2 regions of the Paenibacillus thiaminolyticus genome follow, and region 1 is predicted to be linked to the other one. Evidence: a T-box and tRNA genes for the amino acid it is inferred to sense, from the RefSeq annotation. Region 1 holds a T-box; the other holds one or more tRNA genes.

What was found. The T-box of region 1 lies ahead of FLT43_RS01595 (glutamine--tRNA ligase/YqeY domain fusion protein). A T-box ahead of a tRNA ligase gene usually reads a tRNA of that ligase, here a tRNA-Gln.
Region 2: it encodes a tRNA-Gln, which carries the amino acid that the T-box ahead of FLT43_RS01595 (glutamine--tRNA ligase/YqeY domain fusion protein) is inferred to sense. The anticodon was not compared.

The regions. Positions count from the first base shown of each region.
Region 1 is NZ_CP041405.1:383,720-387,115, reverse strand. It holds gene FLT43_RS01595 (glutamine--tRNA ligase/YqeY domain fusion protein) at 232-1,911, opposite strand; T-box leader at 1,983-2,241, opposite strand; gene FLT43_RS01590 (cysteine-rich CWC family protein) at 2,416-2,628, shown strand; gene FLT43_RS01585 (RtcB family protein) at 2,942-3,396, shown strand, end outside.
Region 2 is NZ_CP041405.1:3,050,873-3,054,268, reverse strand. It holds rRNA gene FLT43_RS13685 (23S ribosomal RNA) at 1-1,514, shown strand, start outside; rRNA gene rrf (5S ribosomal RNA) at 1,576-1,692, shown strand; tRNA gene FLT43_RS13675 (tRNA-Asn) at 1,758-1,833, shown strand; tRNA gene FLT43_RS13670 (tRNA-Thr) at 1,838-1,913, shown strand; tRNA gene FLT43_RS13665 (tRNA-Glu) at 1,950-2,024, shown strand; tRNA gene FLT43_RS13660 (tRNA-Val) at 2,031-2,106, shown strand; tRNA gene FLT43_RS13655 (tRNA-Thr) at 2,116-2,191, shown strand; tRNA gene FLT43_RS13650 (tRNA-Gln) at 2,214-2,288, shown strand; tRNA gene FLT43_RS13645 (tRNA-Lys) at 2,296-2,371, shown strand; tRNA gene FLT43_RS13640 (tRNA-Leu) at 2,387-2,469, shown strand; gene FLT43_RS13635 (hypothetical protein) at 3,043-3,396, opposite strand, start outside.

The DNA of each region.
Region 1 (3,396 bases):
TGGAAATAAGGTGCAAAGCCCATTATTAGAAACGATATCAAGCTCTCGCGGGCGACATGTCCTTATGATCGCTGTCCGCCCCATGCAAAGTATCGCCCCAATATTAGGCTTTGCATGAGTCGCTGCCGATTCCGGCAAACTGATTTGCCATTTCTACCGACCTCCCTTGTGCTGTCCATTATAAGGGAAATATAGTCTGAACGGCAACTCCTCTTTTTTAGGGGGAGAAGCCTATCTTTCCCTTTTCCATGAATCTTTGAGCGAGACGATCCGATTGAACACGCGTCTGTCCGCCTTCGTATATTTCGTATCGAGGCAGAAGTAGCCGTGCCGCACGAACTGAACTTTTTCATTGGCGGAAGCATCCTTCAAGGCGGGCTCCAGCACCGCATGCTTCATGATGACGAGCGAATGAGGATTGAGCAGATCCTCCCAGCGATTTCCCGACTCCTGCAGCGCAGCGCCAGGCCGCAGCAGCGTATCGTACACATGAACCTCCGCCGGAATGCCATGCGCCGCAGACACCCAGTGAAGCGTCGCTTTCACTTTTCTGGCGTTGAAGCCGGACCCGCTCTTGGTCGCGGGATCATAGGTACAGTGCAGCTCCTGAATCTCTCCCGTGTCTGGATCCTTCACCACATGCTCGCACCGGATGAAGTACGCCCCCTTCAGCCGCACCTCCGTTCCCGGAGAGAGCCGGTGGAACCCGGCAATCGGCTGCTCCATGAAGTCCTCCTTCTCGATGAACAGCTCTCTGGAGAAGGGAACCTCCCTGCTTCCCATCGCTTCATCGCCTTCCTTGTTTTTGAGGAGGAGCAATTCCGTCTGTTCGGCCGGATAATTGGTAATGATCACTTTCACCGGATCCAGCACAGCCATATAGCCGATCGTTCTCTCCTTCAGATCGTGACGGATAAAATGATCAAGCATGGCGGAGTCCACTACGCTGTTCTGTCTCAATATCCCGATCTCCTCCATGAATCGGTCGATGCTGTCAGGGGTGACCCCTCTGCGCCGCAGCCCGCGGAGGGTCGGAAGCCGCGGATCGTCCCAGCCGTCGACGAAGCCCCCTTCCACCAGTTCCCGCAAATACCGCTTGCTTGTCACCATTCCGGACAGACTTAACCGCCCGAATTCCCGCTGCTTCGGCGGTTCCGAAGCTTCCAGCTCACGGAGCACCCACTCATACAGCGGACGATGGTCTTTGAACTCGGCCGAACAGAAGGAATGGGTAATTCCTTCGATCCAATCCTGAATCGGGTGGGCAAAATCATACATCGGATAGATGCACCAGTCATTGCCCGTCCGATAGTGCTCCGCATGCACGATGCGGTACAGCACGGGATCCCGCAGATTTAGATTGGGCGAGGACATATCGATTTTGGCGCGAAGCACTTTGGATGCAGTCGGGAAATCTCCCTTTCGCATTCGTTCGAACAAGAGCAGGTTCTCCTCCACGGGCCGATTGCGGAACGGACTATCTGTCCCCGGCTCAGTCAATGTCCCTCTGAATTCGGTCATTTGTTCCGGCGTCAGCTCGCAGACATAGGCTTTCCCCTTGCGAATCAGCTTGACGGCACATTCATAAATTTGTTCCGAATAGTCCGAGCCGAAGTACACCTTCGGTTGATATCCCAGCCACGCGATGTCTTCCCGGATCGCATCCACATATTTGATATCCTCCTTCAGCGGATTGGTATCATCAAATCGCAGATGAAACGCCCCGTTATACTTGCTCGCGATAGAATGGTTCACATGAATCGCATACGCGCTCCCGATATGCAAATATCCATTCGGCTCCGGGGGAAATCTGGTGGCGATCGGCCTGTGATATTCCCCTTGTGTCATATCGTCCCTCACCAGCTTCGCCAAAAAATTGGCGGCTTCCGCCGTTTCTTTGCCATGACTCATCATGCACAACCTCCTTTAATGTTTTGTTCTTCTTGCAGAAAATAAAAAAATCCCGCCTCCAAGACTGCTGTCTTGGGGACGAGATTTGCTGTCGCGGTGCCACCCCGGTTCGCCGATATATCGCTATATCCGCCTCATCAGGTACGGCAGCCGCATCGGATGCTTATACCCTAGCTCTGTAACAGGAGCTCCTGTCGCACCATCCCGGCAACCCGTTCCGATGCGCCGCTCAGAGGCTTGGTTCAACGAAGGGAATCCTGCTCCTTTTCAGCTGCCGGAGCTCTCTGTACAGCTTCCTCATTCATCTACTCTTCTCTTCATCGCGTTTATTATTTGGTACATAGTATCATCAATGATAGCGAAAGTAAACATGCGCGGCAGCGATCGGGCTTGTAAATGAGGGTAACTATCGGTTAGCAGTGATCAGTGCCGTATTTGGAATCGGCGCATTCTGGTATACTTGGTACAGACGCACAAATTTCTCCGAAGCAGGTGTATATACATATGAATACCGTTCTAATCGATCCTCAACGCTGTCCGTTATGCGGACAGCCCAATCATTGCGCATATGCGGCCGGGCGGCCTCATACCGAATGCTGGTGCATGAAGCGCTCCGTTCCCCAGGAGCTGCTGAAGCAGATACCGGCGGAACAGCGCCGGCAAGCATGCGTATGCGAAGATTGTGTCAAAGCATTCGTGGAGAAAAATAAAGGTTGACATCGATGGCGGTGCCATTTTAAGATGAATGTATATTTTGGAAAAGGAGGTTGATGAAGATGACATGGAATCAAGCTGCTGCACTGCAACTGCATATCGATTGGGAACAGTCTCTCGTCGGCCTCTACGGAGTGAGAACAAGATAATCGGTTGATCCCCTCGCGGGGAGGCTTATATCGGTTGCTAGCCATAGACGATGACGTCTGTGGCTTTTTTCTTATGATCAAATGGCCGCAGGACGAGAGTCTGCGGTCTTTTTATTTTGTATTATTCAATAAATCGAATGGGAAATGAGAAAGGAATTACAAAATATATGCATACGAATCATTTTGTATATGGCAGTGATCTGCCGCCTCAAGAGTGCTATTACCGCACCGTCGAGCTGCCTGCGGGCACGCTCCATGTTTATGCCAATAACGCCCTCTATCAAGAGCTGGGGGCCAAAGTATTTGAAATGGCCAACAATAATTTGCAAATCCCGAACCGCGTCTATATGAGCTATACGCCCGATGTCCATGTCGGTGTCGGCACCTGCATCGGCACGACGGCGGTCTGGAACGCCAGCGATGGCTATGTCTCCCCTTCTATCGTGGGGAGCGATATCGGATGCGGCATGCGGGTGCATCTGACGAATGTGCACCGCGACGATTTGCAGGATGTGAAGCTGCGGCGCAAGCTGGTGAAGGCGATCGAGAAGCTGGTTCCGGTCGACTCTCATGCGCGCGGCCATTTCTCGGACATCCGCCTGGAGCATGTGCTGGTCAAAGG
Region 2 (3,396 bases), 2.7 Mb from region 1:
GGCGTAGTCGAAGGACAACAGGTTGAAATTCCTGTACCACCGTAGCCGTTATGAGCAATGGGGGGACGCAGAAGGATAGGGACGCGAGCTGATGGATGCTCGTCCAAGCAGTGAGGCTGGTCAGTAGGCAAATCCGCTGACCGTAAGGCTGGGCTGTGACGGGGAGGGAAAATTACAGTACCGAAGGTCTTGATTTCATGCTGCCAAGAAAAGCCTCTAGCCAGGTGAAGGTGCCCGTACCGCAAACCGACACAGGTAGGCGAGAAGAGAATTCTAAGGCGCGCGGAAGAACTCTCGTTAAGGAACTCGGCAAAATGACCCCGTAACTTTGGGAGAAGGGGTGCCCCGGTAGGGTGAATAGCCCGAGGGGGCCGCAGTGAATAGGCCCGAGCGACTGTTTAGCAAAAACACAGGTCTGTGCGAAGCCGTAAGGCGAAGTATACGGGCTGACGCCTGCCCGGTGCTGGAAGGTTAAGGGGAGTGGTTAGCCGCAAGGCGAAGCTATGAACCGAAGCCCCAGTAAACGGCGGCCGTAACTATAACGGTCCTAAGGTAGCGAAATTCCTTGTCAGGTAAATTCTGACCCGCACGAATGGCGTAACGACTTGGGCGCTGTCTCAACGAGAGATCCGGTGAAATTTTAATACCTGTGAAGATGCAGGTTACCCGCGACAAGACGGAAAGACCCCATGGAGCTTTACTGCAGCTTGATATTGACTTTGGTACGGTCTGTACAGGATAGGTGGGAGCCTGAGAAGCCGGAGCGCCAGCTTCGGTGGAGGCGCCGTTGGGATACCACCCTGATCGTATCGGAGTTCTAACCTGGGACCGTGGAACCGGTTCGGGGACAGTGTCAGGCGGGCAGTTTGACTGGGGCGGTCGCCTCCTAAAGAGTAACGGAGGCGCCCCAAGGTTCCCTCAGAATGGTTGGAAATCATTCGAAGAGTGCAAAGGCAGAAGGGAGCTTGACTGCGAGACCTACAAGTCGAGCAGGGACGAAAGTCGGGCTTAGTGATCCGGTGGTACCGCATGGAAGGGCCATCGCTCAACGGATAAAAGCTACCCTGGGGATAACAGGCTTATCTCCCCCAAGAGTCCACATCGACGGGGAGGTTTGGCACCTCGATGTCGGCTCATCGCATCCTGGGGCTGAAGTAGGTCCAAGGGTTGGGCTGTTCGCCCATTAAAGCGGTACGCGAGCTGGGTTCAGAACGTCGTGAGACAGTTCGGTCCCTATCTGTCGCGGGCGTAGGAAATTTGAGAGGAGCTGTCCTTAGTACGAGAGGACCGGGATGGACGTACCGCTGGTGTACCAGTTGTCTCGCCAGAGGCATAGCTGGGTAGCCAAGTACGGAAGGGATAAGCGCTGAAAGCATCTAAGCGTGAAGCCCCCCTCAAGATGAGATTTCCCACATTGGTAAGACCCCTTGAAGACGACGAGGTAGATAGGTTGGAGGTGGAAGTGCAGCAATGCATGGAGCTGACCAATACTAATCGGTCGAGGGCTTATCCTAAGTAAGATGATTCGTAAGACGAACTTTCGCATTCAGTTTTTAAGGTACAATACCTTATCTGTTTGGTGGCGATGGCGGAGGGGTTCCACGCGTACCCATCCCGAACACGACCGTTAAGCCCTCCAGCGCCGATGGTACTTGGACCGCAGGGTCCTGGGAGAGTAGGACGTTGCCAAGCAGACAGAGATGCGGGCGTGGATTTGCTGATGCAAATTCACGCGGCGCAGAGCTGTTCCTTACTGTTCCCTGATAGCTCAGTTGGTAGAGCACTCGGCTGTTAACCGAGTTGTCACAGGTTCGAGTCCTGTTCGGGGAGCCATCTTGCTCTCATAGCTCAGTAGGTAGAGTGCATCCATGGTAAGGATGAGGTCACCGGTTCGATCCCGGTTGAGAGCTCCAGTACTTTTTTTACAAATTATAGACCAGCTATCCTGAGGCCCGTTGGTCAAGCGGTTAAGACACCGCCCTTTCACGGCGGTAACACGGGTTCGAATCCCGTACGGGTCACCACTTCTTGGACGCTTAGCTCAGCTGGGAGAGCATCTGCCTTACAAGCAGAGGGTCGGCGGTTCGATCCCGTCAGCGTCCACCATTCATGTAAGCCGGTGTAGCTCAGTTGGTAGAGCGGCTGACTTGTAATCAGTAGGTCGTGGGTTCGCCTCCTATCGCCGGCACCATGACGTCACATATGAACATCGTTGGGGATTAGCCAAGCGGTAAGGCAACGGACTTTGACTCCGTCATGCATAGGTTCGAATCCTATATCCCCAGCCATTTATGAGAGCCATTAGCTCAGTTGGTAGAGCACCTGACTTTTAATCAGGGTGTCGAAGGTTCGAGTCCTTCATGGCTCACCAGTTTTATATCGGAATGCGCGTGTGGCGGAATTGGCAGACGCACTAGACTTAGGATCTAGCGGGCAACCGTGGGGGTTCAAGTCCCTCCACGCGCACCAGTATCATGAAACCCTTGTCGGACAAGGGTTTTTTGTTTTGTTTATGAAGATACACCGAACCTGATGCATCATGTGTGCTAACACCTTTGCTAACGATAACATATACGAACCGATTACGCGCGCATAGGTGGCCGTGGTGTTGGATAGATTGTTGAAATCTTCGGGGAAATAGCTTATACGAAAAGTTGAAAAACAAAAAGACGACCTGTAATTAGGTATATATCCCTTAAGGTCGTAACATCAAATAGCGAGAAATTATTTGAGTTGCTTATAAACAGGTAAAGCGCATCAACTACAGTTATAACTAATAACAATTTCGCATTTATGACATTGGGGTTCTTTGAGCGTTTAAAGATCAATACAACAACCCCTACAGTAATTAGTGCATAAAAAAGGAGAAGAGCAGTAACACTATATAGGGGAAGCAAATAAATACTTGTAAAGGAAAGTTCGCTAAAATCTGGTTTCCTTATTTTCTTTAGGTTTTGGAATATCGAAAGTATTCCTGGTTTCTGGTTTGAAAAATATAACCAATTAAATAAAGCCTCGGATTATTCCGAGGCTTTATTTTGATCATTTGTTTCTATATTGTCTTATCTTAAACTGGAAGTCCATATTATGGCCGTCTTTAGTATTAATGGATACTTCCCATTTTTCATTAATAATGCCGCCAAGGACCCCAATTGTCTCTGTTTTTTGTTGGCCTGAAGATATCGGAATGTCTACCGCATAATTTTTTCCATCGCGTATTAACGTCATGTACACTGTTCCTGGACCATCGTTTTTTACATAAATATCCATAAGTCTTCCAGCATGGATGTTTGCAGTAAATGATCTCTGGAAGGAATCGTACCCAACGTGATGAACATCTCCTGGTTCGTAGTCGGTTTCGATTGAAAGAGTTTCTGATTGAGTTGGTGCAATTCT